2 regions of the Syntrophotalea carbinolica DSM 2380 genome follow, and region 1 is predicted to be linked to the other one. Evidence: riboswitches for the same ligand, from Rfam matches in the RefSeq annotation. Region 1 holds a riboswitch; the other holds the start of a gene.
The links. A riboswitch is a leader RNA that binds a small molecule or an ion and turns the genes downstream of it on or off. The one in region 1 is predicted to bind thiamine pyrophosphate.
Positions count from the first base shown of each region.

Region 2: linked by a shared signal. The riboswitch ahead of thiF (sulfur carrier protein ThiS adenylyltransferase ThiF) and the one ahead of thiD (bifunctional hydroxymethylpyrimidine kinase/phosphomethylpyrimidine kinase) in region 1 are both predicted to bind thiamine pyrophosphate.

Region 1 is NC_007498.2:2,604,548-2,615,759, reverse strand. It holds gene trpA (tryptophan synthase subunit alpha) at 1-594, opposite strand, end outside; gene trpB (tryptophan synthase subunit beta) at 587-1,813, opposite strand; gene PCAR_RS12250 (GntR family transcriptional regulator) at 1,806-2,537, opposite strand; gene PCAR_RS12245 (hypothetical protein) at 2,877-3,278, shown strand; gene PCAR_RS12240 (diadenylate cyclase) at 3,511-4,797, shown strand; gene thiC (phosphomethylpyrimidine synthase ThiC) at 4,928-6,220, opposite strand; gene thiD (bifunctional hydroxymethylpyrimidine kinase/phosphomethylpyrimidine kinase) at 6,289-7,728, opposite strand; TPP riboswitch at 7,792-7,898, opposite strand; gene alr (alanine racemase) at 8,324-9,460, shown strand; gene PCAR_RS12220 (ASKHA domain-containing protein) at 9,542-10,774, shown strand; gene purH (bifunctional phosphoribosylaminoimidazolecarboxamide formyltransferase/IMP cyclohydrolase) at 10,888-11,212, shown strand, end outside.
Region 2 is NC_007498.2:737,863-749,074, forward strand. It holds gene PCAR_RS03780 (SLC13 family permease) at 1-888, opposite strand, end outside; gene thiE (thiamine phosphate synthase) at 1,347-1,973, opposite strand; gene thiH (2-iminoacetate synthase ThiH) at 1,993-3,105, opposite strand; gene PCAR_RS03795 (thiazole synthase) at 3,102-3,878, opposite strand; gene thiS (sulfur carrier protein ThiS) at 3,908-4,111, opposite strand; gene thiF (sulfur carrier protein ThiS adenylyltransferase ThiF) at 4,129-4,935, opposite strand; TPP riboswitch at 4,993-5,098, opposite strand; gene PCAR_RS03810 (hypothetical protein) at 5,345-5,647, shown strand; gene PCAR_RS03815 (hypothetical protein) at 5,789-5,974, shown strand; gene PCAR_RS03820 (3-deoxy-7-phosphoheptulonate synthase) at 6,146-7,213, opposite strand; gene PCAR_RS03825 (YggT family protein) at 7,598-7,879, shown strand; gene PCAR_RS03830 (DivIVA domain-containing protein) at 8,035-8,580, shown strand; gene PCAR_RS03835 (DUF167 domain-containing protein) at 8,580-8,867, shown strand; gene PCAR_RS03840 (hypothetical protein) at 9,017-9,259, shown strand; gene PCAR_RS03845 (LEA type 2 family protein) at 9,445-9,957, opposite strand; gene PCAR_RS03850 (DUF362 domain-containing protein) at 9,959-11,155, opposite strand; gene PCAR_RS03855 (secondary thiamine-phosphate synthase enzyme YjbQ) at 11,152-11,212, opposite strand, start outside.

The DNA of each region.
Region 1 (11,212 bases):
GCGGCAATGGTCCAGATGATCGCCGAGCTGTCCGGAAAAATCGGTCTGCAGCCCCGTGACCCCCTTGCGCGCCATGCAATAGATGAAACCTTTGCCGTGTTCGGCGATGCGCTGCATGCGGGCTTCGGTGGTATTGGGGGCGTAGATGAAGATCGGCGCCATGCCGTGTTTGTTCATGGCCGCCAAATAGTCGTCGGCCTCTTCCGGCGGCAGGTCGGGCACGATAGCTCCGCACAATCCGCATTTGGCCATGCGTTCGGCAAACGCTTCGACCCCGTATTTGAACAGGATGTTGTAATAGGTCATGAACAGAAACGGGATGTCGTAGGCTGCGGCGACCTTTTCCGCGAAATCGAAGCACTCATCGACGGTGATGCCGGTGGCCAGGGCGTCCTGGTTGGCCTTGAGGATTACCGGTCCGTCGGCCATCGGCTCGGAAAAGGGGATCTGCAATTCCATCAGGTCGACCCCGGCCTCCACCATGGTGCGGACCACTTCGAAAGAGGTGTCCAGATCCGGGTAGCCGATGACGATATGGGTCATCAGCAGGATATCCTTTTGCGCCAGTTTGTTGCGGATGGTCGTCTCAAGCATCGTATTGCTCCGCCTTGTGTTTGATGAATTCCTTCCAGGCCGGGTCGTTGAAGGCGTCGGCGACGGTGAAGATGTCCTTGTCGCCGCGACCGGACTGATTGATGATGACGATGTCGTCTTTCGACAGGGACGGGGCCTCCTTGAAGGCCTGCGCGAAGGCATGGGACGATTCCAGAGCGGGGATCAGCCCCTCTTTGCGCATGGTCAGGGTCACCGCTTCGAGCACCTCGGCATCGGTGGCCGCTTCGAACCGTGCACGGCCGATGGCCTGCAAATGCGCCAGGATCGGCGAAACGCCGACGTAGTCGAGCCCCGCAGAAATGCTGTGGGTGTCCTTCATCTGGCCATCATGATCCTGTAAAAAGTAGGTTTTGTAACCCTGGGCCACGCCGACGCTGGCGTCCTTGGAGCTGAGGCGGGCGGCGTGTTTGCCGCTGTCCAGTCCCTTGCCGCCGGCCTCGACCCCGACCAGCTCCACCGGATCGTCCATGAAACCGGAAAACAGCCCCATGGCGTTGGAACCGCCGCCGACGCAGGCGTAGACGCTCTTCGGCAGGCGTCCCTCGTGCTCCAGGATCTGTTTGCGCGCTTCGATGCCGATGATCGACTGGAACCAGGCCACCATCTCCGGGAAGGGGTGCGGCCCGCAGGCGGTACCGAGGACGTAATGGGTGGTGTCCATGTTCGATACCCAGTCGCGGAAGGCCTCGTTGATGGCGTCCTTGAGGGTGCGTGAGCCGTCTGTTACCGGTACCACCGTGGCGCCGAGACGCTCCATCCAGAACACGTTGGGACGCTGACGTTCCACGTCTTCCTCGCCCATGTAGATGGTGCACTCGAAACCCATGCGCGCCGCCATGGTGGCGGTGGCCACACCGTGCTGCCCGGCGCCGGTTTCGGCGATGACGCGTTTTTTGCCCATGCGTTTGACCAGCAGTCCCTGGCCCATGACGTTGTTGGCCTTGTGGGCGCCGGTGTGGTTGAGGTCCTCGCGCTTGATGTAGATGCGTGCTCCGCCGAAATGGTTGGTGAGGTTTTCGGCGAAGGTCAGCGGAGTGGGGCGGCACGAGTAGTTCGACATGACGTCGATGTATTCCTGCCAGAAAGCCGGGTCGGCCTTGGCCGCTTCATAGGCCTTGACCAGTTCCTCGAAGGTTTCGTTGAGGATTTCGGGGATGAAACAGCCGCCGAATCCGGAAAAGTAACCGCGTTTATCCATGGTCGGATGCTCCCATGTGTTGTGAGAAGACGATATGATCGGTGCGGCAGAACAGCCGCGAGAAAAATCCGTCACGGCCGGCGGCGAAATCGAGGCGCCGTTCGACCTGCAATAGTGGCGTGGTGGTGGTGACGTCGAGGCAGCGGGCCCGCGCCGCGTCGGGGTAACCGATGCGGAAGCTCTGCTTGCCCCCCTGCGGGCGCAGCATGAAATGCTCCGCGGCGATGCCGGACAGGGAACGGCCGGCCAGGTCCAGGTCTTCGATCCCCGCGAACATCTGCGGATGCAGATAGAGATCTTCGAGCAATACGGGGGCGTTGTCGAGACAGGTCAGGCGCGAAAAATAGTAAGCCGTTCGGCCGCTGAAGGGGTTGTCAGGCGTATCTTCGATCGGTTGCAAGCGGATCGCTTCGCGGATGCGGGTCTGTGCCGCCAGGCCTTTTTTATGAAATGCCGCCGCAGTGCCGTCGAGGGAGAAAAGGTCGATTTCCCGTGCCGGTTCGCTGACGTAGGTCCCCGAACCGCGCCGCCGGCACAGCAGCCCCTGCCGCACCAGGGAGTCGAGCGCCTGACGCACCGTAGGGCGCCCGATGCCGTATTGAGCCACCAATTGCGGCTCCGAAGGGATACGCTGGCCCGGCGCCAGTTCGCCGTTGCGGATCTGTTCGCCGAGCCGTTCGGCCAGTTGGTGGTACAGCGGAATGGGGGAATCGGGATTGAGCATGGTCTTTGAGCCTCCCTTTTATGCCGGATATTTTAGAGGTCAGGTTGACAGGTTGTCAAGACAACTTTTGCGGCGATCGGTGGTTTTCCGTTCGGATTAAATGGTTTTCTCCATAAACCCTGGTGGAAAAGTGGTGCGCACAGCCGGAACGAATTATGCGGTTTGACTTTTCTTGTATACGGTTTACTCTTGAGTAAAATCCGTTGTTCGATCCAGCAGTACCAAACCCCAATGGAGTGGTATTTCATCGGTTTTGAGGGCGTGGCGGTCAAGGGGGATCTCCTGCGTATCTGAAGACAGTGCCGTCTCTACGGAGTCAACTTTTTTCAGGAGGTTTCCATGGAGCGTTTTGAACCGTTGACCGCAGCTGATTGCGAACAGTTAAGACAGGAGGTAATCGGGTTAATCACGCCGGTCGCCGAGAAGTACGGACTGAATCTCGATTTTGTCAAGGATGTTTGCTCCAGTGGGGCAGACAGTGTTTCCATCAAGGCATGCTTCACGCTGCCGGAACGACCTGAGTCGGTCGCTACGCTGAAAGAGGAGCGGGATTTTCGATGCTATGCGGAAGGGTTCGGCATGCACCCCTCATGGCTCGGCAAGGAATTCAAACGCGGAAAGTTCACCTATAAAGTGGCTGGGTTGATGGTCAAATCTCCCACAAAATGTGTGGTCCTGGAGAGGTCCGATGGCGCCCGCTGTACTCAGGATGGCAAGTTGGTTGCGCGTTATCTCGGTTAAGGGTGCCGGGAGCGACTTACGAAAAAAACGGGCACCGGCAAACGCCGGTGCCCGTTTTTTTCGTTCTTCGAATTCAGGTATATGGAAGTAGGGGCAGAGATCTCGCCGAAATACCTCTATGGGTGATCACGGGTGTGATCAATGGTTGCGGTATGTTATGAATGTTCAAGCATTTGAATTTTGCTTCACTTTTCTCTTGAACCCCGGCAGACGATAGGGCAGGCTGTGTGATATGCCAAAATCAGCTTTCAGTGCCATTGAAAACAGTTTGAGTTCCTTTCTCGGCGGTGCCAAAGTCATGCTTGCCGAGCTCGAAGAAGGCGAATCGACACCGTCCTCGGAAGGTCAACGAGAGATCGTTTCCCGACTGGAGATCGACGAGGTTGCTTATTTTTTTCGTGCGCGTCGTAAGGAACTGGCTTTTACCTCCACGGAGAAGGCCTTTATCATCGAATTGCTTACGGCATTTGAAGGCTTGTTTGCCGGATTTTCGGCCAAAGGTTACGATGCCCATTTTCGAACCGCTTTGCTGACCTCGCTTACCGATATCGCCGTGGCCCGTTATATTCGCGGTGATCGCAAAGGGGTCTTCTGGCCGACTCAGAGTTTGATCCAGCTGCTCAAAAATCTTTCCTATCAACGTTATGAGAGGTCGCCGGCCACCACCGGTTTTCTCGTCTACCGGACCCAGCTTGACGATTTTCTTGAATCCCTCGAGAAAACCCGCTACGACTGGCTCGATCTCGGCAGTGACCGTCGACGTATCTCCGGCGATTTTTTTCGCAATCCTCTCTCGTATCGTTTTGTTGATGGCTATCGAGCGTTGTTCATCTGCGATATTCGCATGAACGTCAAGGGGACGATCCGAACCAGTGCCCCCGGCCCGAGCGATAACATTGAGCAGCTGTCGAACCGGGAAACCGTCTCGCTTCTGTCCCGGGCCGGCGCAGGCGCTTTTGCTGTTTACGTCAACAAGGCTTCGGAGGTCGAAGTCGTTCTGGACAGCGACAAATTGCTTCTTTGGCGCAAAGGCTACTGGGGTATTTATGATCCGGATATCATGCATGAGTTTCTAGCCGGCAAGCTGGAAAAACGTTCCATCGACTATCTGGTATGGTCGATTTACGCCCTCTCCAAAGCTCGCCACGGTACGGTGGTTCTAGTTGCTGAAGACCAGACCAGTTTTGAGTCGCTGCGCAAGGGCTCCGTAGGCGGTCGGGATCCGCTCAGCCGCGCTTTGATCCGGCATGTACGCGGCACAAAAATCGGTACACTGAAGCGTTCCGGTGAGCTTAGCCGAATCCTTTCCTCGGACGGTATGACGGTCATCAACCGCAAGGGCGAGCTGCTCGATACCGGTGTGATTATCGATACCTCCCGAGTCAGCGATCTGGTCACCGGTGGTGGGCGTACCACCGCCGCCACCGCTGCTTCTTATCTGGGCCCGGTGGTCAAGGTCTCCGAGGATGGACCGGTCGAGCTTTATCGGGATGGACGCAGTGTTTATCGCTTCGGGTGATTCGCATAAGGATACGCCTATATACTGCAAGAGCCCCCAGGCCATATCGGCTTGGGGGCTCTTTTTTGCATCGCATTATCGATAGATCGGCGTCCCTCGATGGGGCTGGTGGGGATGCCGACATGTTGTCTTATTGTTTCGGCTTACGCTCATCCATGACCTTGTAGGCGCAGAATTCGCCGCACATGGTGCAGGCGCCGTGTTCCTCGTCCACCCCGGATTCGCCCCGCCGCTTGCGGGCCAGCTCAGGGTCGATGGCCAGGCAGTACTGGGTCTCCCAGTCGAGGCCTTTGCGCGCCTTGCTCATGGCGATGTCCTTTTCCATGGCTCCGGGCAGGCCTTTGACGATATCGGCGGCGTGGGCGGCGATGCGGGTTGCCATGACCCCATCGTGCACGTCCTGGACATTGGGCAGGCACAGGTGCTCACTGGGAGTGACATAGCAGAGGAAGTCGGCGCCTGCGCCGGCAGCTACGGCGCCGCCGATGGCACAGGTGATGTGGTCATAGCCAGGAGCGATGTCCGTGACCAGCGGGCCGAGTACGTAAAAAGGGGCTCCGTGGCAGAGACTTTTCTGCAGCTGGATGTTGGCTTCGATCTGGTTCAGAGGGACATGCCCCGGTCCTTCGATCATGACCTGAATGCCGGCGTCCCAGGCGCGCTGGGTCAGTTCGCCGAGGATGATCAGCTCGTGGATCTGGGCGCGATCGGTGGCATCGGCCAGGCAGCCGGGACGGAACCCGTCGCCCAGAGAGAGGGTGGCATCGTAGGGCTTGACTAACTCCAGCAGGCGATCGTATTGCTCATACAGCGGGTTTTCCGCATTGTTGTGGGTCATCCAGGCGACGGTGAAGGAACCGCCGCGGGAGACGACATCCATGATGCGTCCTTCGTTGTCCATGCGCTCAACGGTGCTGAGGGTTACTCCACAGTGCACGGTGATGAAGTCGACGCCGTCGTCGAGATGTTTTTTAATGCCGTCGAAAATTTCGTCGGCGGTCATGTCAACAATGGCTTTGCCTTTCTTTACCACCGTGTCGCAGGCAGCCTGGTAAAGAGGCACGCTGCCGATACAGGCTTGGGTTTCGGCGATGATGGCGCGGCGGATTTCATCGATGGGGCCGCCGGTGGACAGATCCATGATGGCGTCGGCTCCGGCAGCGACCGCTACGCGGGCTTTTTCCAGTTCGTTGTCGATGCTGGTGTCGTCCTTGCTTGTGCCGATGTTGGCATTGACTCTTGTCGGCAAGCCCTTGCCCACGGCCAGGGGGCGGCCATTGGCGTGCATATTGTTGTGACAGACGATGGCGGTGCCTTCGGCAATGCGTTGCCGCAGGATCTCGGCATCGATGCCGGCATCGGCGGCGGCTTGCTTCATTTTGTCGGAGACGATGCCCTGGCGGGCCATTTCGAGCTGGGTCATGAATCTACCTCTCATACGTCAAAGCTGTAAGCTGTAAAGTTTGAAGCTGTAAGTTGAAAGCGGTAATTTTACAGTCCTTCGATTGTGTTCATCAGGTATTTGGCCGCGGCGAAGTGATTGACCGGTCCGTGGCCGGCTCCAAGGTCGGGAGCGGTGCGAATCGCTTCGGTAATGAATTCCTTGGCCAGGGCTACCGCCTGGGGCAGGGGGTGGCCGCCGGCCAGCAAAGCGGCAATGGCTGCGGAGCTGGTGCAGCCGGTGCCGTGGGTGTTGCGACTGTCGATACGTTTCGCCGGCAGTCGATGCAGGGTATTGCCATCCAGTAGCAGATCGACGGCTTCGCCCTCGAGGTGTCCGCCCTTGAGTAACACGTGGCGCGCACCGAGTTGCTGCAGGCGCCGGGCCGCCTTTTCCATATCGGCCTCGGTGTGGACGGGCAGGCCGGTCAGTTGTTCGGCTTCCGGCAGGTTGGGGGTGAGCAGATAGGTGTGCGGAAGCAGATGCTCTCGACAAACCTTGGTGGCTTCGTCGCGCAGCAACGAGGCGCCGCCCTTGGCGATCATGACCGGATCGACTACTGCCAGCAGACCGTGGTCTTTGAGGGCCTGGGCAACCAGCCGGACGATGGCCGCATCGAGCAGCATGCCGGTCTTGACCACTTCCGGTTGGAGATCGCCAAGCACTGCCGCCAACTGTTCGCCGACAAAGCTGGCAGGGACCGGGTAGATGTTTTGCACGCCACAGGTGTTTTGTGCGGTCAGGGCAGTGATGACGCTCATGCCGTAGCCGCCCAGCAGCGTGATGGTTTTGAGGTCGGCCTGAATGCCGGCCCCGCCGCCGCTGTCTGAACCGGCTACGGTCAGCACTCGGCCGTGAGGTACTGGGGCGCGGCGATTGAATTGTAGAGAAATTTCCCGCGCAGCCAGTGCCGGGCTGGGGTCGGCCATGACCGCGGAAATCAGGGCAATGGCATCGGCCCCGGCATGGATGACCTCCGAGGTATTGTCCCGGTTGATGCCCCCGATGGCCACCAGAGGGATGTCCACGGCCTGACGGATATCATGCAAGACATCGAGTCCGATATGCACGGCATCCTGTTTGCTGCCGGTGGGGTAAACGCTGCCGGCGGCAACGTAGTCAGCACCGGCCTTTTGCGAGTTGACAGCCTGTTCGACGGTGCGGTTGGAGGTGCCGATGATTTTATCCGGGCCAAGCAGGGCGCGGGCCTCGGCAATGTGCATGTCCTGCTGGCCCAGGTGCACGCCGTCGGCCTGACAGGCAAGGGCCAGATGCGGGTCATCGTTGACGATGAACAGGGCACCGGCCTGTTTGCACAGGCTATGGACCATGCGTGCCTCACGGTGTCGCACATCCTCCGGGAGATGTTTGCCTCGGTACTGTACAATGCGCGTTCCGCCTTTGAGAGCGGCGACAAGTTTGGCTTGCAGCTGGTCGCCCCGCGAATCATCGGTAATCAGGTAAAGACCCCGAAAATGTCTGTTTTTCATAGCAGTTCCTGGCTCGAATAAAAAAATCGCCACGGCCGGAAAGCACGTGACGATGATCACGACTGCCTTGCGACACCGCTTCCCTACGCCGGTATGATCCGGGTCAGGTTCCAAGGGTTGTTGCGCTTATGCGAAACTCTCAGTACAGAATGACGCCCCTAGCGGTTATGTCTGTGAACGGGCAGGTGTATACGTTCACCCGTTTCATAATAGTACGGCGCGGGTCTATCATGCAAAGCAATTTATGGCGGAAGGTTCTTCGGGGCTTGTGCAACCCGCGGCCACTCTAGCGAATGCGGTTTTGCCTGTCAAGCGACCGGCCTGCGGAATCACCTCAGCGATAATCCCGACCTGTTCAGCGTTTTTACCGGCAAGGCTTACAGGCTGTTTTGGCCTTTACAGCATGGGGGTGTCGTGCTAATTGTTTGATACGCATTGGGAACCTGCTGCCGATCGGAAGCAGGGTCTTTTTTACGTGGAGCTTCGCGCTGTAACTGCAGACAGTGGGGAGCCAAACCACACTTGAGCGTGAGCTCTTGTCGTATCCTCGGTCATTATCTGACCGATCAATTATAGATTCAGGAATGAATGTGTCATGAATGATCCCCGGGCGCATCGCCCCACCCGCGTTGAAATCGATCTTGAGGCGCTAAAACATAACTTTTACCAGGCTCAACGGCTGGCAGGACCGGGGCAGGGTGTCCTGGCCGTGGTCAAGGCGGATGCCTACGGTCATGGCGCGGCGCATGTTGCCATGGCCTTGCAGGGTGTCGGGGTGGAGATGTTCGGCGTGGCCATTGTGGAGGAAGGCGTTGCCTTGCGCGAGGCGGGAGTCGTTTGTCCTATCCTGGTGCTTGGCGGCCTTTATCCCGGCCAGGAGGAAAATCTGCTGCGCTACGGTCTGGTGCCGACTCTTTTCGATATGGACGTCGCCCGGCGGCTGGACAGCTGTGCGCGGGCGGCCGGTGTGGTTCTGCCTTATCATATGAAGGTCGATACCGGTATGAGTCGCGTCGGTTTCCGGCCGGATGATCTGCCCCGGGTGCTGGAAGAACTGGGTGCGCTTTCGGGGTTGCGCATGGATGGACTGTTCTCCCATCTGGCTATGGCTGATGAGCCGGAAAATACGGTTAATCAGAAGCAGCTTGAGATCTTCCGGGGCTGCCTTGACCGAGTCAGGCAGGCCGGTTTTGCGCCGCGGTATGTGCACTTGAGCAACAGTGCCGCATTGTTGACGAGGGAAGTGCCCGAATGCAATTTGTCGCGCCCCGGTATCCTGCTTTACGGTGCTTTGCCCAGTCCGGCTTTTGCCGGGCGGTTCGATTTGAAGCCGGTGATGAGTTTTCGCACCCGTATTGCACAGATCCGCAAGGTGCCGGAAGGCACAGGGGTTTCTTATGGGCATCGTTTCGTGGCTGAACGCCCGACGGTACTGGCGGTTATTCCGGTGGGATATGCCGATGGCTACAGCCGACAGCTTTCCAATGTCGGCGAAATGTTGGTGCGCGGTCAGCGTGCCCGGGTCGCCGGGACGGTCTGTATGGACTGGACCATGATCGATGTGACGGATATCCCTGACGTGGCCGTTGGCGATGAGGTTACCCTGCTTGGTTGCGACAACGGTCAATGCATCACCGCTGATGAATGGGCCGAGCGCATCGGGACCATCAGTTACGAAGTGTTCTGCCAGTTCAGTAAGCGCGTGCCGCGCCTGACCAACGATCGCCGGTGAATCGTGCCGGCGGGGTTCGAGGGTTGTTCCATACGGCTGTTTTGCACGGCGGTTGAGCTTTTCTAAACCCAAGGAGGGCGGATGTCCCGCAGCCACTGCCTGTTGGCTCTGGATCTTGGAACCACCACTCTGGCCGGGCGTGTGCTCGATGCCGATGGCAGAGTTCTGGCACAAGAGCGCCTGCTCAATCCCCAGGTGGCTTTGGGGGGCGATATCATGCGTCGGATGGAGGCTGCTCTGGCAGGCGAAGATACGCATCTGCAGGCTTTGCTGTGCGACGGGTTGCGCGAGATTATCGATGCGTTGCTGCGCCAGGCAGGGTTGCGCTGTGCCGATATCGGCGCGGCCGGCGCCGCCGGCAATCCTGGGATGGTTTATCTGCTTCGGCGTCTGCCGGTGAGATCCATTCTGTTTCCTCCCCATCGCCCTTCACGGCGCGAGGCTGTCTATCTGTCCTCCGAAGAAGTCGATCTGGGCTTACCTGTTCCTCTGTATCTTTTTCCCCTGGTCAGCGGTTATGTCGGCGGCGATCTCGTGGCCTTTCTCTTTGCTCAGCACGAGGTGACGGAAAACAGTTTTTTCCTCGATGCGGGTACCAACGGTGAAATGGCTTTGTATGCAGGAGGGCAATGGCGAGTAACCTCCGTGGCTGCCGGCCCGGCTTTTGAAGGCGGGGATATTTCCTGCGGCATGGTTGCAAAGGCTGGCGCTATCAGTGATGTCCGTATCGTCGACGATACCCTGCACCTGATTGTCATCGGAGGAGGAACACCGCAGGGCCTTTGCGGTAGCGGGCTGGCCGCGGTGCTGGCGGCAGCTCTTGATGGTGGGCTTGTCGATCGCCACGGAACGATCGTCGATCCTCTCGAGGTGCCCACCAATCTCTCCCGATATATTGTGCAGACGCCGCAAGGCAGGGCCCTGCGTCTTTATCGCGATGCGGCAGCCGATCTGCTGCTGACCCAGCAGGATGTGCGGCATTTCCAACTGGCCAAGGCCGCGGTGTTGGCCGGCATCGAATGTTTATTGCAACGCGCGGGTCTGGATGCCGCCTCCGTGGGGCCGGTAACGTTGACCGGCGCCTTTGGTTTTTCCTTGTCCCGACAGGTTTTGAAAAGGGTTGCCTTGCTCCCGGAAAACATGGTAGATAAGGTACGCTTTGCGGAGGCCGGTGTGCTGGCGGGAGTCGGACGGTTGCTGTGCGAAGCGGAGGGTCCCGCCAGAGTGGATCGACTGGCTGCGAGGCTGCATGCGTTGCCCCTGTCGGGAACCCCAGCCTTCGAGAAGGCTTTCATCAAAGCTATGGATTTCTAGAAAACCGCCAACATGACGGTTTTTTTGTTTTTGCACCCTAAAGGTTGACGCGTTTTCGGACTTTGGGTCGGAAACGACGTCTGAATGTATTTACAGCAGGAAAGGATAAAAATATGGCCGTCATCAAGCGTGCGCTGATCAGTGTTTCGGATAAAACCGGCATCGTCGAATTCGCCAGGGAACTGGCGGGTTACGGAGTGGAAATCCTCTCGACAGGCGGCACCGCTGCTTTGCTGCGGCAAGAAGGTCTGGCTGTGAAGGATGTCTCGGAATATACCGGTTTCCCCGAGATGCTCGATGGCCGGGTCAAAACGCTGCACCCCAAGGTGCACGGCGGCCTGCTCGGCATGCGTGAAAATCCCGCTCATGTGGCCAAGATGAAGGAGCACGGCATCGAACCGATCGACATGGTGGTGGTCAATCTCTACCCCTTCGAAG
Region 2 (11,212 bases), 1.8 Mb from region 1:
GGCACGTTCGGGGATCAGTTGCAATCCTTTGGCGGCCATGACCTTGAGGATGCCATGGGGGTTGCCTTCCAGAAACAGGATGTCGTCAACACGCAGTTTGCGGTTGCGACGGGGCTGGGGAAACTTTTCCCGGCCGCGCAGTATGGCCCTTACCCGCAGCTGAAAATCCCTTTCCAGAGCACTTCCGGCGATCGTTTGCCCGGCCACGGGAGAGTCTTTCAGGATCTTGACCTGGGTAATGTACTCCTTGACCTGGTAAGCTTCGGTCAGTTTTTCCGATTTGCGCGTGGGCAGCATGCGCCGGCCGACAAGCGCCATATAGCTGATGCCGACGATCACCAGCACGATCCCGAGGGGACTGAAGGAAAAGAGCCCGAATCGTTCACCGGTATACTCGTAAAGCAGGGCATTCATCAGGATATTCGGCGGCGTTCCGACCAACGTACAGACACCGCCGAGCAAAGAACCGTAAGCCAGGGGGATGAGCATTTTCGAGGGGCTGACGTGCATTCGCCGGCAGATATCGACAATCACCGGCATCAGCACGGCCGTCGCGCCGATATTGTTGATAAAGGCGGAAAACACGGCCACGCTGGCCATGATGATGACGGTAAGGCGCATTTCGCTTCCCCCCGCCAGGCGAATAAGGTGTTCGCCGGCTTTGCCCAGTGCCCCGGTGTGGGTAATGCCGGCACTGATGACAAACATGGCGGCCACCGTAATCACTGCCGGGTTTGAAAATCCGCTCAATGCTTCAGGGACGGAAACCAGCCCGGTGATGGCCAGCGCCAGAAGGATCAACATGGCGACCACATCCATGGGCAGCCATTCGGTGGCGAACAGCAGCACAGCCGCCAGCAGTATGCATAGGGTCAAGGTGATAGCCATGCGACCTCTTGCGGTTTGGAAAAGGGAGAGCCGGGTATTATAGGGAAAGTTTAACCGGATTCTTCATGAAGTCATCCGGTGGCGGTGTTCGGGGCGGGATTTTTGTCGGGGAAAAGCAGTGACTGGTGACTGGTAGCTGGTGACTGGTGACTGGTGACTGGTGACTGGTGACTGGTGACTGGTGACTGGTGACTGGTGACTGGTGACTGGTGACTGGTGACTGGTGACTGGTGACTGGTGACTGGTGACTGGTGACTGGTGACTGGTGACTGGTGACTGGTGACTGGTGACTGGTGACTGGTGACTGGTAGCTGGTGACTGGTAGCTGGTGACTGGTAGCTGGTGACTGGTAGCTGGTGACTGGTAGCTGGTGACTGGTAGCTGGTGACTGGTAGCTGGTAGCTGGTAGCTGGTAGCTGGTAGCTGGTAGCTGGTGGGAGTTCGTCAGTGAAGAAGCTTCATTGTATTTCCGCCAGCAACGCCCGCGTTGCAGCCTCGGGATCGGAGGCGGCCAGAATCGCGGAAATAAGGGCGACTCCCGCGGCCCCGGCGGCGCGGACTTCGGGAATGCGGTCACGGCGGATACCGCCGAGCGCCAATACCGGCAACGAGGCCGAAGCACAGGCCCGGCGCAAGGCCTCAAGGCCCTGAGGCGCGCCATAGGGCGCTTTGGAGGGGGTGAAATAAACCGGGCTGAAAGTCACGAAGTCGGCGCCCTGGCGGTATTCCCGTTCAATGTCCCCGGCATGATGAGTGGAGCGGCCGATGATGGCCTGCTTACCGAGTATCTTGCGTGCTGCATGGGTAGGCAGGGAGTGTTCGCCCAGGTGCACCCCGTCGGCTCCGGCTGCGAGGGCTACATCGATGCGATCGTTGATCAGTAACCGGGCACCGTATCGATCCATGAGGGATTTCAGCTCCATGGCACAGCGATAGAGTTCGTCGGCAGGCAGGTCTTTCTCGCGCAACTGCACGGCACGCACCCCCCCGTCCAGGGCCTGTTCCACGGCTGTCAACAAGTCGCGCCCGGCAGGCAGGTTGTTGCGGTCAGTAATCAGGTAGAGGCGAAAGTCGTCGGTATTCATGGTCTGCCCCGTTTATTCCCTATTTCACAAAGGCGCCGTCCCAGTCCTTCCATACCGGCTCGTATCCCTGGGCGCGCAGCATGGCGCAAATCTGTTCGGCGTTACGATCATCGTCGATAGCAAACTGTTCGCTGCCATCCTGCTGATGTCCGTATCCGCCTGGCGCGGTGCTGGACCCGGCACTCAGCTGGGTGATACCCAAAGGCAGCAGATGATCGCGCAAACTGGCGCTTTCGCGCGTCGACAGTACCAGTCCGGCGTCGGGTATCAACAGCCGCAGCGCGCAGATCAGTTGCACCAGGGCACTGTCGGATACCGGTTTCGGTGGCTGAAAACCGCCGTCGGCAGGTCGCATGCGCGGGAAGGATACATTCACCCGGCTGCGCCACCAGGTGCGTACCAGGTGGCGGGCATGCATGCCGACCAGGTAGCCCTCGATGCGCCAGTCACTCAGCCCCAGCAGGCTACCGATGCCAATCGAGCGCAGTCCCGCCGCGCCGCCACGATCGGGAGTGGTCAGTCGCCAATTGAAATCTTTCTTGCGACCGAAGGGATGCAGTTTGTCGTACAGGTCACGGTCGTACGTCTCCTGATAGACGGTCAGGTTGTCGACGCCGGCCGCCACCAGTTGGCGATAACCGGCCTCGTCCATGGGGAAGACTTCGATGCTGATGGAAGAAAAAAACGGTCGTACGCGTTTGACAACATTTTCCAGAAAATCGACATCGACCGCCTGCGGTGCCTCGCCGGTCAGTAACTGCACATGGCGGAAACCGCGCTGGCGCAGGATGCGGGCCTCGGCTTCGACTTCGTCCAGGCTCAAGGTGCGCCGCGCGACCTTGTTGGCGGCGTTGAAGCCGCAGTACAGACAACCGTTGCTGCATTCGTTGGAGATGTACAGCGGCGCATAGAGCTGGATGATCTTGCCGAAACGCTGCTGGGTCAGACGGTGGGCTTTTTGTGCCATCGACTCCAGGTAACCGTGCGCCATCGGCGACAGCAGCGCCATGAAATCGGCACTTCGCAGATGTTCCGCCGTCAGCGCCCGTTCCACATCGGCGGCCTGGCATGACATGATCCGTTCCGCAAGCTCGCTGCGATCGTAGCTGTTGAATTCGTCGAGAAAATTCACTGTTCGTCCCTCAGAAATCCGGTCAGGGGGCTGGACGCCTCGGCCTTCTGTTGCTGGGCCGGCAGACCCGCCAGAAACGCGCGGCGCCCGGCCTCCACCCCGAGGCGAAAGGCGTGTGCCATACCCGCGGGATCCGGGGTTACGGCCAGGGCGGTATTGACCAGCACCGCATCGGCACCCATTTCCATGGCCTCGGCCACATGCGACGGTGCGCCAAGACCCGCATCGACCACCACAGGTACGATAGCCTGCTCGATGATAATGGCGATGTTATCGCGGGTGCGCACCCCCTTGTTGGTGCCGATGGGCGCTCCCAGCGGCATCACCGTGGCGGTGCCGGCTTCCTGCAGATGCTTGGCCAGTACCGGGTCGGCATTGATGTAGGGCAAAACCACAAAGCCTTCCTTGACCAGAATTTCGGCGGCCTTGAGGGTTTCGATGGGATCGGGCAACAGATAATAGGGGTCGGGAGTGACCTCCAGCTTGACCCAGGGCTCGCAGCCGGCGGCGCGCGCCAGACGCGCCAGGCGCACAGCCTCCTCGGCGTCGCGGGCACCGCTTGTATTGGGCAGCAGCAGATACTTGTCCCGATCGATATGGGCCAGCAGATCGTCTTCGGGTCGGTCGATGTCGACTCGACGCAAAGCGACGGTGACGATCTGCGATCCCGAAGCGGCCAAAGCGTCTGCCATCAGAGAGTTAGAGGCGAATTTTCCGGTCCCGACCATCAGGCGGGAGGAAAAAGACCGACCGGCAATGACGAGTTCATCCATGATATAACCTTTGGTCAAAGCGACAGGGTTCAGCCCCCGCCGACGAATTGAACGATTTCCACCCGGTCGCCGGTATGCAGCGCGGTGGTGGCGAAACGGTCCCGGGTGACGATGGTGCCGTTATATTCGATGGCCACTCGCTCCGGATCGAATTGGAGCTGTTGCAGCAGGTCCGACAAGCTTGCCAGATTATGGTAGGTGCGTGTTTTGCCATTAACAGTCAAGGTAAGCATGCGTTTTGGTCCTGTTGTCAAGCGGGCGATTCGCCAAGTAATAGTTGCAGTACGGCATTGGCCTGATGATGCGCCGCCACTCCGACGCGGGGTGCCATCAGACCGGTACCCGGCGCCGCCGCGGTTTCGCCATCGCCGACCAGGTACAGGTTGCCGATGGCCCTTCGGGTGACGATGGCGTTGGCCGGCCCTGCGCCCGCCACCCCGGAGGCCGCCACCAGCGGTGTGTCCGGGAAGCGGGATAAAAAGGTTTCCGTCAGCATGGCTTTGGCTTGCGGGTCGTCAAAGGCTTCCACCATGACATCGACGCCGTCGAAAATTTCGGCTACATTGTCGCGGGTAAGGCGCACCATACGGGTGCTCACTTTTACCCCAGGATTGATGCGGGCCAGCGTCGCGGCCAGGGCTTCGACCTTGGGTTGGCCGATCTGGTCGACGAAATACATCTGGCGATTGAGGTTGGAAGGCTCCACCACATCGTAGTCAACCAACAGCAGTCGCCCCACGCCACTGCGTGTCAGGGCGATGGCAATGGGCGATCCGAGTCCCCCGACGCCTGCAATGCCGACGGTAGCCTGCTTGAGGCGGGCATGCACGCCGGGGGTGTGGCGTGCGACCAGCAGGGCCTCCAGTTCCTCGGATGTCGGGATTTCCCCGCGACGGATCAATACGATACGGTCGCCGTTGCTCAGCGGACGGTCGGAGGTTACCGGAAAGCCGTTGAGAATGACGACATCGGCCTGCGGCTTAAAGCGATCCCGCATTTCAAACAGGCGGGCGTCCTCGGATATGTTATGGGGTTGTTCGTTAATCCAGATGTGCATTCCCTTACCCAAAAAAGAAAAGGCCGCAATATGCGACCTCGGCAGAACACGTCAGGTTCTGCATTTGCGCCGCTTCCCTACGCCGGAATGACCCGGATCAGGTTCAAAGGGTTGTCCCGCATGCGCAGGACTCTCAGTTTTGCAAACTCCCCCAGGGCCTATCTATTTTTCATCCGCCAGGAGCGGATGAGAAACAACTGCCTTTATTCTTATGTTTACGGAATACGTTAGCAGCAGGGCATGGTGGACGTCAATGTTTAACTTGATTTGCGGAAGCGCCATTCTTCAGCGACGCCTGCCTGCCGGCAGGATTTTGATAGCCTTGACTGTCGGTAGATGTTGTCCCATCGGGGCGGATGTGGTTACAATAGGCACTGCATTGCAGTGTCAACCATTTCAAGGAGTTTTCATGAACATCTCAGATCGTTACCGCGTCCTGGTGGACGAAATACGTAATTTACAGTCCGGTGCCGGCGATCCCAAAGCCGAGCGCCTTTTAGTGCAGGCTGTCGAAGAACTTGCCCACCATGAAGAGGGGGTCGGTGAAATTCCCCAGATGCGGTTGGAAGCCCAATTGACGCCGATTCTTCTCAAGGCGCACAATCTGCTGGATCGCGCCCGCTTGTTGTTCGATGAACTTGGCGAGGAGGATCGTGTCGGTGCTGTTTGGGAAGCTGAGCAAAAAATCTATCGATTGCTCAACTCTCTGTAGAAAGCTCTTCTCTGTCGATATGCCGACCGGTTGCATGTTGCCTTACTTCTTTTAAAGTTAAAGTAAGGCTGCGGCGTGCGCGGGGCTTCGGGATCTTCCCGGAGGGATGTTGTCTGCCGTCAGCGGAAAGGAGAGCAGCTCATGTCCCTGGTCAAAACCTGGTTTACGCCGGAGGATGCAGCCGGCATGTTCGGTATCAGCAAAGCCCTCCTGCTTACATGGGTGGATGAGGGTCTGGTGCGCAGCGAGCGTGAACATGGCAAGGTTGCGCGGGTCAATATCGACGACGTCAAATTGCAGGTGGATGCACTGGTGCATCGCGATTAAACATGCGGTGCCCCTGAATTGATGCGCGGCACGCCCCAGAGGCTGTCGGATAGCCGTAATTTGACGCGGCAAAACGCAAAAAGCCCTCCCCGGTTTAATGCCGGAGAGGGCTTTTTATGGCGAAGTCAGCAGGCCCTCGGGGCTGCCGACTCTTTGGATTCTTTCATGGGGTCAGGAAATGGCCCGGCCACCGCATTTCTTCAATTGTTGATGGGCGTAGCGCAGCATACGTTCGGTATTGGCCCAGTCGACGCATTTGTCCGTAATGGAGACCCCGTATTTCAGCTGTTTGATATCGGCGTTCAGGCTCTGGTTGCCGGCTTGCAGGTTGCTTTCGACCATTAATGAGCCGATGGAGCGGTTGCCCGCCACCACCTGTTCGATGGCACTGATCAGAACCTCTTCCTGGCGCTCGTGGTCCTTGAAGGAGTTGGCATGGCTGCAGTCCACCATGATGGCCTGGGGCAGACCGGCTTTTTGCAGCAGGGTTTCTGCCTGGGCGATGTCTTCCGGAGCGTAATTGGGCTTACCGCCGCCACCGCGCAGAACGATATGGGTGTCGGGATTGCCGGTTGTCTCCACAATCGAAGGACGGCCGTCGCGGCTGAGGCCGAGGAAACTGTGGGAATGGCAGGCTGCACCCATGGCATCGATGGCGATTTGCAGACTGCCGTCGGTACCGTTTTTGAAACCGACCGGGAACGACAGGCCGCTGGCCATCTCCCGATGAGGCTGGGATTCCGAGGTTCGCGCGCCGATAGCCCCCCAGCTGATCATGTCGGACAGATACTGAATCGTAATGGGATCGAGCATTTCAGTGGCGATGGGCAGCCCCATTTCGGTGATGGCGGACAGCAGGCCGCGGGCAACGCCGAGCCCCTTGGAAATCTTGTGGGTACCGTTGAGGTCCGGGTCGTTGATAAGACCTTTCCAGCCGATGGTGGTGCGTGGTTTCTCGAAATAGACGCGCATCACCAGGAACAGTTGGTCCTTTAACTCCTCATTCAGCGCGGCCAGCCGCTCGGCGTATTCCAGGGCGGCCTTGGTATCGTGGATGGAACATGGTCCGACGACCACCATGATGCGACGATCCTTTTGATTGAGGATGTCGCGAATGGTCTGCCGGCAGTTCAAAACGAACTCGGCCATCTCCTCGCTGAGGGGAAAAACCTGCTTCAGATCGGCGGGTGCGATAATGGGGGTCAGGGAACGGATATTGAGATTAGTGGTCCGGATCATGGCAGTTCCTTATCTGGTTTCCAGTGCAGTGAATCCTGTCTGCTGAATTGTCGCTTTGGGTCTGCTGTTCTGGCCCGGGCGGTGGCTTTGTGCCCCAGGGCGGCACGTATCGGGGAGCCTTGAGCGTAACCGGCAGCGTCGAATCCTCTGATGCGATGTGCCGAACGGACATGAACAACGGATTCGTGCATGGTCGTTATGTTGCCGTGAAGGTATCCCCAAGTGAAGGCAAAATGTAGCGGTTTTTTGGGTGTTTGTCAAAGGTTGACGACTGTTGAGGGGACTGTTGTGTCGAAACCGTTGACACCTCGGTCGCGGATTGGGTATAAAATGGGGTTAATTATCTAAAAAACCGATAAAATTTACGTCAAGCGAGGTTGAACCGTGGGTATTGTTCAAGGGCTTCAGTATACGTTGATAAAAATGTTTGCTTCCATCTTCGAGATTTATGCCTATATTGTGGTGGCGCGGGCGATTCTCTCCTGGGTCAACCCAGATCCCTATAATCCCATCGTGCGGTTTCTTTACAGTGCCACCGAACCGGTATTGCAACGCATGCGCCGTATCGTGCCCCTGCAGTTCGGAGGTCTGGATTTCACCCCGATGGTATTGATTTTCGGCCTGTTTTTTGTGAGTAATTTCCTGCGGACTTTGCTGCTCCGCTGATCCGGCTCGGTTCGGCGAGGGGTTTGTCTTCCTGCCGCGTTTGTCTGCGGATTTGCCTGGACATTTGCGTTCAGGTGCCGCAATCCAAGCCATCGATTTTTCAGCCTGAGCGAAGTTATTGCTCAGACAACAAAAACTGCATCGGGATCTTTTTCATGTCCATCACCCCCATCGATATTCAGCAGCACCGTTTTAAAACACGCCCTTTGGGTTACGATAAGTCCGGAGTCGACAGCTTCCTCGAACAGGTGGCCGACGAACTGGAACGCTTTCACCTGGAAGTTCAGAAGCTCAAGGAAGAGCTGTCGCGTACCCGTGACAGCCTCGACGAAATGAAGCAGCGCGAGGTGACGCTCAAGGAAACCCTGCTGACCGCTCAGCGTATGACCGATGAATTGAAGGCCAATGCATCCAAGGAGGCGGAAATTATTGTCGCCGAAGCGGAACTGAAGGGTGAAAAGATCGTGCAGGAGGCGCGCAACCGGCATATGGATCTGCTGTCTGAAATCCAGGAATTGCGTCGCCAGAAAGTTTCCTTCGAATCGGGACTGCGGGCCGTGGTTGAAAGTCATATGCGGCTGTTGGATATGAACACCCTGTCCATTCAGGATGCAGGGCGCTTCCAGCCCGTGCTGATGGAGATCCTCGAGGATGACGCGTCTGCGCAGATTGCCCCTCCTGCCCGGGAGGATGCGGATTGATGGCGGAATGTCTGTCGCAAACCGATAAGGGCGTTGTGCTCAGTGTCCATGTGCAACCGCGGGCCAGTCGGAATGAATTGGCCGGTTTGCAGGGGGAAAGTCTCAAAATCCGCCTCACCTCACCGCCGGTTGAAGGTGCCGCCAATAAATTGTGCCGGGAATTTCTCGCCAAATTGCTGGGGGTGGCCAAAAGTCGGGTGACCCTCGTGTCCGGTGATAAATCGCGTCATAAACGTCTCCTTATCGAGGGTGTTACTCTCGATGAAGTACGCAATAAACTGCTTTAACACGCCTTCCTCGGTTGACCGCCACGCCTCCGCCTCCTTTGCTGCCAAATGTTTGGCGAATGCCCATTTACCTTCGGCCGTTTTAAAGGTAAAATTATAACCAGCCAGGTCACAAGGATTCGATAGGGATCAGAAAGGGACGGTGGACCATGGCATCCAAGGTTGTAAGTGTCGACATGCACAGCAAGCATCTCGAGGAAATTCGCAGTCTGAAGCGGGAAAATGAAGAGTTGAAGACGATGAACAAGGAGTTGATGAAGCGTCTGGAGGAGCTTCACGGCGAGTATCAGGAATTGCGCTATTACCTCAAGGGGATGGCCTCCCATGGTGAGGTGCTGGCCTTGCGTAAAAAAATCCTCGAGCTGCAGAACGAACTGCATTTTAGGCGTTAAGATCTCAACGGCATGAGTGAACCACCCATCCGGATTTGCCGTAAGCAGCGTTTTGCATTGGCTGGTTGGCTCGACAGGAGCGAGGCAAGGGTCTGCCGGTATCGCCCCAGCCGTGCGGCCTTTTTAAACATACGATCGGCTATGTGCTGGCAGCGGCGCCCGAACCAGGGGGCGCCGCTGTTCGTTTATGGGTTGGTGCCGCCGGAGTCGGACTCGGACTCGCCGGTGAGTTCGGAGAGATCGAGAATACCTTCTTTGTCAAAGGGGAAGCCGTGGCTGCCGATCAGGGATTTGCCGAGGATGACTGTCCCGGTGATTTTGTAAGGCAGAGGCTTGTGTTGCTCGAGCAGGGGCCCCAGGCGCAACAGGTTGAAATAGGCGGTGGAGAGTCGCAGGGGCAGGTGGCCGTATTGGTGGGCTGCGAGTCGGACGCTTTCCAGAGATGTGCCCTGGGCCACGCGGATGTCGCCGATGGACAGGGCGTAGCGCACTTCACGTACGTTGATGCCGAAGTTGTTGGGGTTGAACAGACTCAGGTCCGCAGAGAGTATGGCGTGACTCAGGGTCAGGTTTTCCACCTGCAGTCCGGCCAGTGCGACTTCCGGCGGTTCCGCGCGCAGCGCGGCGCAGCCCCAGAGCAAAGGCAGAAGAATCACCGCGGGAAGCAGGCGCTGCAAAAGCAAGGTGCGAAGGTTCATGTCAGTCTCCTCGGTCTTTGCCGGAATCATTTGGAGATTGTTCGGACAAATGGCGCCGTTTGCGCTCGCCCAGTCGGCGGGTCAGGCGCAACAGCCAACCCTGGCGGGTCAGCAGGGCACCGTAAGGGCACAATTCCTGACAGCAAAAACAATGAATGCAACGTCGGTAGTCGATATGCAGGCGACCATGTTTCAAAACCATGGCCTGCGGGGGACAGTGCTTTACGCACAGGCCACAGTGGCGACATAACTGCGGATCTGCATAAGGACGTGAGCTCAAGGCGCGCTGGAGGGGAGCTTGCAGCCAGGTCGGGATCCCCCAGACCATGTCGGCGCTGTGGGCCGCGCAAATGCGGGGCAGCGCCAGATCCTGGAGGGCGTCGCCGCGCAACGCGATGTCCTCCAGGCGGCTGCCGTATCGCTGGGTCTGTTGCGCCAGACGCTGGGTCCAGACGTCCGCTGCCGTCATGCCGACCAGATTGATGGCGACGCTGTCGACAGCCAAGGCGTTGGTGCCGGCCAGCAGGGCCCCCATAGTGATCGGATCCCCGCTGCCGGGGCCGTTGCCTTCCATGCCGACGATGGCATCAACGATGGTCAGGGTCGGTCGAATATGTTCCGCCAGTTCCAGCAGCATCAGGGCAAACAGACCTTTGTCGGCCCCGGCTTGCAGGTGCAGCGCCGGTTTTCGCATGCCGACTACCGCTCCGAAAAGATTTTTGACGCCGCAGGTCAATCCCATCATGCCGTGGGTTTTGAGCTTGGGGATGTTGATTATGACGTCGGCATCCAGAATATCGCGTGCCAGCTCCAGTTGCCGGAAGGTCCGCCCCACCGGTCCCACACGAACCGATTCGACAAAAGGCGCAAAACGCGCCCCGGTCTCTTCGATGACTTGCATGATGCCGCAACGGCGGGCGACCTCGGCGGGGGTGCCGACTCCTGGCGAGTCGCCTACGGAAACACTGCCGCCCGCCTCCTGAACCATGCGGATCACTGCGCGCACCACCTCCGGATGGGTGGTTACCGCTTTGTCGTGCGACTTGCCGGCCAGCATGTTCGGCTTGATCAGTACCTTTTGACCAGGCCGCACGAAGGCGTTCATCCCCCCCAGTTCCGCCATCACACGTGCGAGGGCCTGCTCCACGGTATCTCGCTGATAATCGCCGGCCGCTGCCAGCGCCACAGGCAAGGTCATTTCTCGAGTATCCGGATATGCAGCCTGCGGCGTCGCGGACCGTCGAATTCGCAGAAA